One region of the Synechococcus sp. H60.1 genome, then DNA from elsewhere that is predicted to be linked to it. Evidence: riboswitches for the same ligand, from Rfam matches in the RefSeq annotation. Region 1 holds a riboswitch; each other region holds the start of a gene.

Region 1 (3,272 bases):
AGCGGCGAAGTCTTCCCCATCCGCCTCAAGGCTGGCCTTATCTTGCGCGGGGACGAGTCCACCCTAGGGGAGGGCTACCTGATCGATGGCGGCGGCACCTACATGAGCCCGACCTTGGCCCGGCAAAATGTTGCTCTGCTGGCCGAGACCGGCTCAGAGGTGCGCGGGGTTACCCTGCGCAACCAGGGGCGGCGCGGCTATGCCCTCTGGATAGAATCGGCTTCCCCCCGCATTCTCAACAACAGCTTTGTGGGCAGCATCCACGACGGCATTTTCATTGCTGGCGCCTCCAACCCCTGGATAGAGGGCAACCGCTTCTACAAAAATGGGGCCAACGGCATCTCTGTCTTGGGTACCTCCCAGCCCACCATTGTCAACAACCTCTTCCAAGAGACCGGCTTTGGCCTCACCATCGACCAGCGCTCGGCGCCGATGGTGCGCAACAACCGCATCCTGCAAAACCGCACCGGCATTGTGGTTGGCGGCAGCGCCCGGCCCATCTTGCGCAACAATCTCATTGCCCGCAACCTGGAGACTGGCCTGACAGCTATCACCAACGCCCAGCCCGATCTGGGCACGGCCTCGGATCCTGGCAACAACATTTTTGAGGGCAACGGCCAGTACGACATCCACAACGCCACCCGCGGCCTGCGCCTCAACGCCAACGGCAACCAACTGGCGGGCAAAACCAAAGGGGAGCTGGATCTAGCGGGCCAAACCACGGTTGCTGCCCTGCCCAGCAGCGCCCCACCACCCATTGCTGCAGGCGGCCTGACGCTGCCCAGCGCTCCCCCGGCTCCCAGCCGGGATCCCCAGCCGGCGGCGGCCAAGCCAGCCGAAACTTCCCCAAACCTACCGGTGGTGGCGGTGCCGCAATCGACGGCCCCCCTTCCCCCTCCTGCAGCGGGCTCGGGAGGGCGTATTTTGCCCAGCAGCCCCAGCCAGCCGTCAAGCACGCAACCCCAGGAGTTTGTTGCCGTCCCCTTCACCCCCGATGGCTCTACCACGCCTGCCCAGCCGGTTGAGCCGGCTCCTGCCGCCCCTGTCCGCCAGGCCTCTGCAGCTCCCCTTACCGACATCACCACCCTGCTGCCGCCGCCGGCCCGCCGCCAAGCCAGAGAAAACCCTCCTACCTCCTCCTCTGCACCCTCAAGCTCGGCCCCAGCTTCTCCTGCTCAGGCTGCCGACAAGGACTCCGTCCCGCTGACGCAAGCGGCAACCCAGTTTCGCGTCTTGGTAACCCCCAAGGGCAGCGACGACTTGCAGCGGCTGCGGCAGCTCGTCCCCGAAGCGGTGGAGACCGTGTTCAACGGCAGGAGAGTGCTGCAGGCCGGCCTCTACGACAACCGCAGCCAAGCCCAGTCGGTCTTGGATCGCCTGTTGGACGCCGGCTTTGACGCGGTGGCGGAGATGATCTTCCGTTGACCTCACTGCCCAGGGATCCCCCCCGGCAGGATAGGAACTCCCCAGCAGGGGATGTATGATGCCTAGCACGGCTTTTTCCAAAAGGACTGCGGAGAAAGCCGTGCCGTCAGGTTGCTCTGGGGATCAGCCAGGGCAAGCAATGGGGAAAGTCCGGTGCAAATCCGGCGCTGTGCCGCAACTGTGATGGGCTAAGGCCCTCAGTCAGGATGCCCGCCTGCGGCTTTGGCTCACAGCTTAGCTCTTCCGCGTCGCACGGAAGCAGGAGCAACCGGATGAAAGTAATTGTTGTATGTCTCAGCCTTGGGCTGGGGAGCTGGAGTTTGGGGATCCCAGCCTGGGCGCAAGCGGTCTTGGACACCAGTCTTAGTGCCGAGATTTTCAATCAACCCGTCACCACACCGTTTCGCCGCCCTGGCTTGCTGCGGGACTCTTCGCGCCCAGTCTATGTCATCACCCGCCAGCAGATGCGCGAGCAAGGGGCAAGGACGGTGCAAGAAGCCCTGCGCTATCTGCCTGGGATCCTCAGCGATGGCACAGCGGGAACTCAGTTGGGAGCTCTTAGCTCTCAATTCATGCGAGGGGCGCGAACGGCGCAGGTGTTGGTGCTCTTGGACGGCCGCCCCCTCAACGATCTGGGCTTCTTTGGCGGGTTTGACCTCTCTCAACTCACCACAGATATTGTCGAGCGAATTGAAGTCTCTCCCGGTGGCGGCTCTACTCTGTATGGCTCGGATGCTGTTGGCGGCGTGATCAACATCGTTACGGTGGAGCCACAGCCAGAAACGGAGACGGTGCTGGAAGCGGCGGTCGGCAGCTACGGCCTCAATGAGCAAGGGATCCAAAGTCGGGGCCAAGCCCAGGATCTGGGCTGGGTGCTCAGCTATCGCCGTCTGAAAAGTAACAACGACTTTCCCTTTGCAATTGAGCGGCTGGGCAAGTCAGGCAAGCGGGAAAACTCGGCGGTGGAGTACCACAACTTGCAGGCCAAGCTTACCTGGCAACTGGCCAAAGACCAAGTCCTAACAGCCAACGCCCTCTACCTCAATAAAGCCTTTCGTGTGCCCGGCAGTGTGGAATTTCCCTCTCCCGATGCAGAGCAAAACACCAACGATCTGCTGCTGGATCTCAGTTGGCTGTGGACTCAGGCAACAGGATCCCTGCAGGCAAGAGTCTTTTTTGACGATCTCAACTACCGTTTCAGTGCTCCGCAAAGCCAGGGATCCCGCGACGTCATCCTGCGCAATGGCTGGGGATCCCAGCTGCAGTATGCTTGGCAAGCCGGCGAAAACCTAGAGGGAGCTTTGGGGGTAGATTATCGCTCCATCTCAGCTCGCAATACAACTTTTTCCTTTGCCAACGGTTCTGCCAATATCAACTACGACGATACGGTTAACCAGGGCGCCCTGTTTGCCCGCCTGGATTACAGCCCGGATCCCAACTTCCACCTTGATCTGGGCATGCGCCAGGACTTCAGCAGTTTGGCCAATAGCTCGGCCACCTCGCCGGCTGTGGGGATCCGCTGGACAGTGGCGGAAGGCACCACCTTGAGAGCCAACTACGCCAGCAGCTTTCGCACCCCCTTGATCTCGGAATTATTCTTTCGGCTGCGAGGCTTTTTTGAAGTGGATGGCAACCCCAATCTCCGCCCAGAGCGAGGGGAGAGCTTTGACGTTGGCTTGGATCAGAGCCTGGGAGATTTTGGCCTGCTGCGGCTAACGTTTGCCCACAACCGCATCCGCGATGGCATCACCTTTGTCAGCCTGGGGCCGCGCCAGGGAACCTATGAGAATATTGGGCTGGTCGAATACACCGGCCTGGAAGCGGCTTTGGATTTGCGTTTGGGGGAA
Region 2 (3,272 bases), on a different contig from region 1:
CTGCTCGCTGCGCAGTTGTGCCTGGACACGCTCGCAGATCTGGATTTCGGCTTTCAGCTGCTGCTTAATTCGGTCGAGAATCTTTTGGTGGCGGAGCTGGGTTTGGCGGATCTCCTGCGCTAATTGCCAAAGGCGCGGATCCCCCGCGGGCCTGCCACCGTGGTCGGCGGGATCGAAGGGAGACACGGCCTCCAACAGGGATTTTCGGAAATCGGCCCAGGAAGGGGATTGCAAGGCCATCTGGGTTACCCACCAAACTCCGTAGGCGGATCCGAGCCCGACCAACAAGCCAGGGATCCCGGCCAAGGACAGGGAAACCTTGGGCAGCGTGGGCAAAATCTGATCCAACAGCCCCGCCACCACCGCGCAAACCAGGAGCCCGCTCCCTGCAGCGGCGACGCCTGAGATCCAAGAGGAGCGGGAGGACATCATCGTTTTTGTTTATCAGAACCACCAGAGCGGGAGAACCAGGGCAAAGGTCAGGTTCAAAAATCACCTGTCTGCATCTCAGTTTATCCCGCCGGCAACCTCTGTCTCTCTTAAGGCACTTGCCAAGCCCGTTGGTGGTAATTCTCTAACTGAGCCCAGGGATCCGCAGCCGCTGCGGGGGCATGGCCGTGGTTGTGGTGATGGTGATGGGATCCCTGCCCATGGGAATGATGGTCATGATGATGGTGGTGGTGATGGGATCCCTGCGCGTGAGGGTGATCCTGATGGTCGTGGTGATGGGTATGCCCCACTCCCAGCTCTGCGCTCACCGCCAGGCGAAACTTGCAGAGGTGGCAGTTCATTGGGGTTTGGCCCTGGAGGGCTTCTTGCTCCAGTTGCTGCAGGCTGTGCAGCACCGTATCCACAAGACCCAACTCCGGCAGCATCAGCCACTCGATCTGGGGGTATTGGCGTCGCCGCTCTTGCACCGCCGCCTCGATTTTTTTCACCAGCACCCCTGTGAAGAGAAAATAGGGCAGCACGATCACCCGGCGCGGCTGCCAGGACAAGGCCCGCTCCAAACCCACCGGCAGGCGGGGGTGGGTGATGCCGATAAAGCAGGTCTCTACGGCGGCCAACCCCGACCCTTCCCAGAGCAGCCGGGCCAGCTTACAGGCTTCGGCGTTGGCTTCGGGATCGCTGGAGCCGCGACCGACAAACAGCAACACCGTTTCCGCCCCTGGGATCTGCCGCGGTTGGGCAGCCAGCAAAGCGGCCAAGCGGTCTCGCAGCAGTTGCAAGATCTCGATGCGGATCCCCAGCGGCCCCCCGTAGTGGATGCGCAACTGCGGGTGGAGGGCCTGCAGGCGATCCAACTCCACGGTCACGTCGAACTTGTTGTGGCGCGCTCCAAACAACAACAGCGGCAGAGCCACGATCTCCTGCCACCCTTGAGCCAAGCATTGTTCCACCCCCTGGGCGATGCTCGGCTGCGCCAGCTCCAAAAAACAAGGGATCACCGGCCGCTGGGGGGTGAGGGATTGGTACGCTTGGGCCAACTCCAGAAAGGCTTGCTGCCCCTCCGGGTCGCGGGATCCATGGCCGATGAGCAAGAGGGGCAATGGAGGAGAAGGAAACTGCCCAACCGCAAGGGGAGGGGAAACAGGGAGGGTATTCAACACAAAAAACTCCGTTCCTTGTGAATCGCAAGGGGTACAGGACAAGGGCAGGTGGGTGTTCTGGCTGAGGGAGGGATCCCATCACAGTTGCGTCACAGTGGCGGATTTGCACCGCGCTTTCCCCAATCTGCCCGAGCCTCTTAGGTTAGCTTGCCGCTTGTCCTTCACCAAGCCCCCCTGGGGGGATAACCCCGGCCCCCTGCCTTGATCCCTAGCTCCCCTCTCCCTCAGGGAGAGGGGCTGGGGGTGAGGGTGCCTCAGGGAGAGGGGCTAGGGGTGAGGGCCGAAAATGCCGCAGCCGCAGGGCATTAGCCACTACAGAAACAGAGCTCAAGGCCATGGCCGCCCCCGCCAGCATGGGGTTGAGCAACCAGCCGGTGAAGGGGTAGAGCGCCCCGGCGGCAATCGGGATCCCGAGGGTGTTGTAGATAAAGGCGAAGAAGAGATTTTGGCGGATGTTGGCAAGGGTGGCGCGGCTGAGTTGAATGGCGGTGACCACGCCCCGCAAATCGCTGGCTATTAGGGTAATGTCGCTGGCGGCTATGGCCACATCGGTGCCCGTCCCGATGGCGATCCCCACATCGGCTTCTGCCAGTGCCGGCGCATCGTTGATGCCATCTCCCACCATCGCTACCGGGTGTCGGGGCCGTCTGAGCTGGCGAATGTAGGCTGCCTTTTGCTCGGGACGGACTTGGGCGATCACCCGGCGAATGCCTGCCTGCCGAGCAATGGCCTGGGCGGTGGTGGGGTTATCCCCGGTCAGCAGAATCACCTCCAGGCCCATCTCCTGCAGCTGGCGCACCGCGGCGGGGGAGGTGGGTTTGATCGGGTCGGCAATGGCCAACAGCCCCACCAGACGATGGGATTGCGCCACGCCGATCACCGTTTTGCCCTGGCTTTCCCAGGTCTGAACCCGCTCCGACCAAGAGGGATCCCACGGGATCCCCATCGCCTGCAGCCAGCTCAGCCGACCGATGCGCACCTGCTGCCCCTCCACCCAGGCTTCTGCCCCCTCGCCCACTTTTGCCTGAAAGTGCTGGGCCGACGGGATTGAGATGCCTTCGGCTTTGGCTTTTTGCACCACCGCCTGGGCCAGCGGATGTTCCGAGTATTGTTCCACTGCTGCTGCCAGGCGCAACAGGGCTAGGGGAGAAGAGCCTGGCGTCCAGATATCGGTGACGCTGGGACGGCCCTCGGTGAGGGTGCCGGTTTTGTCCAAGACCACCGTGCGCAAGCGGTGGGCCAATTCCAGGCTATCGGCGCTTTTTACCAGGATCCCCAATTCCGCCCCCCGCCCCGTCGCCACCATGATCGAGGTGGGGGTGGCCAACCCCAGCGCACAAGGGCAGGCGATGATCAGCACCCCAATGGTGTTCACTAAGGCCAGCGTTGGATTGCCCGCCAGCCCCCACCAGAGGACAAAAGTTAGAATGGCTACCCCGATCACCGCCGGCACAAACCAGGAGGTCACCCGATCCGCCACTTGCTGAATGGGGGCCTTGGATCCCTGGGCCTCCTGCACCAGGCGCACGATCTGGGCCAGAAGCGTATCTTTGCCCACCCGCCGCGCTTCCATCACAAAGCTGCCCGTCTGGTTGAGGGTGGCCCCGATCACCTCATCTCCTGCCGACTTACTCACCGGCAGGCTCTCGCCAGTCACCATCG
Region 3 (3,272 bases), on a different contig from region 1:
CAACTTGTCATCCAGCGTTGCCTGGTCGATCGTCAGCGGATCCGTATTGGGCATCTCCAGAAAGCTGGTTACCCCACCGCGAGCGCAGGCCCAGGATCCCGTCTGTAGGTCTTCTTTGTGCTCCCGGCCCGGCTCGCGAAAGTGAACCTGGGGGTCGATCACCCCCGGCATGAGGGTATGGCCCTCCGCGTCGATAACCCTAGCCACCCTTTTTGCCGAGAGACTCTGGCCGATTTGGGCAATGCGCCCCTCCCGCACCAGCACATCTCCCGGCCAGGGATCCCCTTCCGGCACCAATAGCTCCGCATTGCGGATCAGCAGACTGTCAGACAAAGCGCCCCCGAGACAACGCTAATTTCCCAGCCAGAATATTCAGAATACTTTATCAAAATACCTTGGAAGACTGGCCGCCAATCCGGCACCTCACTTCCGACTCCGCGCTGTCGCGACAGCGCAAAAGGGCTTTGACTTGACATCCCCTCCACGGCTGCGGCTGGCTTCCAGGCAAAGGTCTAGACGGCTCTTTCTGGTAATCTAAGTTGGGGGGTCTAAGATCGGTAGGTGTTGCCCAGTTTCCCTTGCTCCATTCTCTCTTTGCCTGGGGCTGTAGCTCAGATGGATAGAGCAAGCGCCTCCTAAGCGCTAGGTCGGCGGTTCAAATCCGCCCAGTCCCGTCTAAGTGAGTAGCTACTAGCTCCTCCAAGCTGGTGGTAGGATGTAGTCTACTGCCGGTTCTGACGGGGATCAGCCGTCAGAGGCAACGGGGAAAGTGCAGTGAGAATCTGCCGCTGTCCCGCAGCTGTGAGCCGGTTTTGGATCGGGGATCCCTAGTTGTTGTTGCAAAAGCCCTTGACGACGCAAGCCAGCCCCTCCAAAACTGAGCAAGTCAGAATGCCCGCCGGCGGTTTTTCCCCAGTTCACCATATCTGCGAGGTACAGATATGCTTCCCATTTTGACGTTGGCCCGTTCCCGTCCCGAAGTTTTTTCATCAGCCTGCTTACGGATTTTCGACGCTCTTGGAGCGTAGGCACTAAGTCAAAAGCGCGGACAAGAGAGCTAAGCAGTTGGCTCAGGGGCGGCTAACTCTTGGAGGACGTTTTCTTGCTTTGGTTGCGCAAAAGAGTCCTCTAAGCACCCTCCTGTGCCGAGTGGGCCAGCCGATAGGTTGAGGAACGCCTTGACAGCTCCAGCAGGTTTCCTGGCCTAGAGAAAACCTTCTGCCGGGATCCCACCGATAGGCATGTCGGCGGCCATTTCTTGCTGCCTAGGTTGGATGACAACCGGCTGTACAAAGCCAACTGGCGGCAACCTCCATTTACCGAATTCAGTTCAGGAGACAGTACCTTATGGCCATCGAAACCCAAACCCTCGGCTATGCCCGCATGGGCAAGCGCCGCGAGCTGAAGAAAGCGCTGGAAGCCTTTTGGAGCGGCACCCTGGAGGCGGAGGCCTTGTCAGCAACGCTCCAGGAGCTGGAGGCACAGGTCTGGGGGGTACAGCTTCAGGCTGGCATCGACCACATTGCAGTAGGAGATCAAACCCTCTACGACCATGTTTTGGACTGGGCCACCTGGCTGGGGCTGATTCCCTCCCGGTTTCAGAGCTTATCAGGCCTGGAGCGCTACTTTGCCATGGCGCGGGGACGGGAGGGCCTGCCCGCCTTGGAAATGACCAAGTGGTTCGACACCAACTACCACTACCTGGTGCCGGAAATTGAGGCCGACGCGATCCCTCAGGCCCATTTCGATGACTTCCTGGCCACAGTGCGGCGGGCGCAAGGGATCCTAGGAAACCGCACCAGCCCTGTCCTCCTCAGTCCGGTTACCCTTCTTGCTCTAAGCCAGCGCTCTGGCGAGTTGCGGGGAGATCTGGAGAAGCTGCTTCCTCTCTACGAGGAGCTGCTGCAGGAGCTGCAGCGACTGGGAATCCGGGAAGTGCAAGTCCATGAGCCCATCTTGGTGACGAGCGAAGGCGACAGTCTCCGGGAAGCGGTGGAGCAGACCTACCGCCGGCTGGCTCGGTTGGGGATCCCTGTCCACTTGGTTACCTACTTTGACGACTTGGGGGAGACTTACCCCTGGGTGGTGGAGCTGCCGCTAGCCGGCCTCAGCCTCGACTTCACCCGCGGCCACAACCTGGAACTGGTCAGAGCCCACGGCTTCCCCGCCGATAAGATCCTAGGGGCGGGGGTAGTGGACGGGCGCAACGTCTGGCAGATCCAGCCCAAGGCCGTTCTGGCCACTCTGCAAGAGCTGCAAGCCCTAGCCCCCAACCTGCGGGTGCAGCCTTCTTGCTCGCTCCAGTTTGTGCCCCACGACGCTGCTCTGGAAACCCACCTGCCAGAGCCTTTGCGCAATGTTCTCAGCTTTGCCGAGCAGAAGCTGGCCGAAGTGGTTCTGCTCGCTCGCACCCTCAACGGCGAAGACACCGCTGCCCAGCAGAACAAGCTGGAACAGCAGTGGCAGGCCTTCCAGGACTTCAATCCCCCCAACCTTGCGGTGCACCAGGCCTTGGCCAACCTGACGGCGCAGGACTTTCAGCGCTCCCTTCCCTACGAGCAGCGTATAGGCCGGCAGGTCAAGCTGCCACCGCTGCCCACTACCACCATCGGTTCTTTTCCCCAAACCCCCGAAGTCCGGCAGTGGCGGGTCAAGTACAAAAAGGGCGAGATCTCCCAGGCCGAATACGAGGCCGCTATCGACGCCGAAATTGCTAGGTGCATCCGCATTCAAGAAGAAATTGGCCTGGATGTGCTGGTGCATGGCGAGTTCGAGCGCACCGACATGGTGGAATACTTTGCCCAGCAACTGCAGGGCTTTGCCTTTACCGAGCACGGCTGGGTGCAGAGCTATGGCAGCCGCTGCGTGCGTCCCCCCATTCTCTATGGCGATGTGTCTCGCCCTTGCTCCATGACGGTGCGGGAGTTTAAGGTGGCCCAATCTCTAACCCAAAAGCCGGTTAAGGGGATGCTCACCGGGCCGGTAACCATGCTCAACTGGTCCTTCCCCCGCGTTGACCTTTCCCGCCGCGAGCAAGCCTTGCAAATTGCCTTGGCCCTGCGGGCAGAGGTGGCCGACTTAGAAGCTGCCGGAGCCGTAATGGTACAGGTGGACGAGCCAGCGCTGCGGGAGGGTCTACCCTTGAAAAAAGAGCGCTGGCCGGAGTACTTAAGCTGGGCGGTGGAGGCCTTCCGACTGGCTACCGCTGGGGCCAAGCCCGAAACCCAGATCCACACTCACATGTGCTACTCGGAGTTCGGGGACATCATCGA

Evidence for each region. A riboswitch is a leader RNA that binds a small molecule or an ion and turns the genes downstream of it on or off. The one in region 1 is predicted to bind cobalamin.
Region 2: linked by a shared signal. The riboswitch ahead of NW852_RS12745 (sirohydrochlorin chelatase) and the one ahead of NW852_RS01285 (TonB-dependent receptor plug domain-containing protein) in region 1 are both predicted to bind cobalamin.
Region 3: linked by a shared signal. The riboswitch ahead of metE (5-methyltetrahydropteroyltriglutamate--homocysteine S-methyltransferase) and the one ahead of NW852_RS01285 (TonB-dependent receptor plug domain-containing protein) in region 1 are both predicted to bind cobalamin.

What each region holds. Positions count from the first base shown of each region.
Region 1 covers NZ_JANSJA010000025.1:15,441-18,712, forward strand. The annotation lists gene NW852_RS01280 (DUF1565 domain-containing protein) at 1-1,425, shown strand, start outside; cobalamin riboswitch at 1,517-1,658, shown strand; gene NW852_RS01285 (TonB-dependent receptor plug domain-containing protein) at 1,698-3,272, shown strand, end outside.
Region 2 covers NZ_JANSJA010000279.1:13,185-16,456, forward strand. The annotation lists gene NW852_RS12740 (hypothetical protein) at 1-432, opposite strand, end outside; gene NW852_RS12745 (sirohydrochlorin chelatase) at 540-1,610, opposite strand; cobalamin riboswitch at 1,640-1,776, opposite strand; gene NW852_RS12750 (heavy metal translocating P-type ATPase) at 1,819-3,272, opposite strand, start outside.
Region 3 covers NZ_JANSJA010000052.1:20,925-24,196, reverse strand. The annotation lists gene NW852_RS02815 (dihydroorotase) at 1-333, opposite strand, end outside; tRNA gene NW852_RS02810 (tRNA-Arg) at 601-674, shown strand; cobalamin riboswitch at 713-918, shown strand; gene metE (5-methyltetrahydropteroyltriglutamate--homocysteine S-methyltransferase) at 1,348-3,272, shown strand, end outside.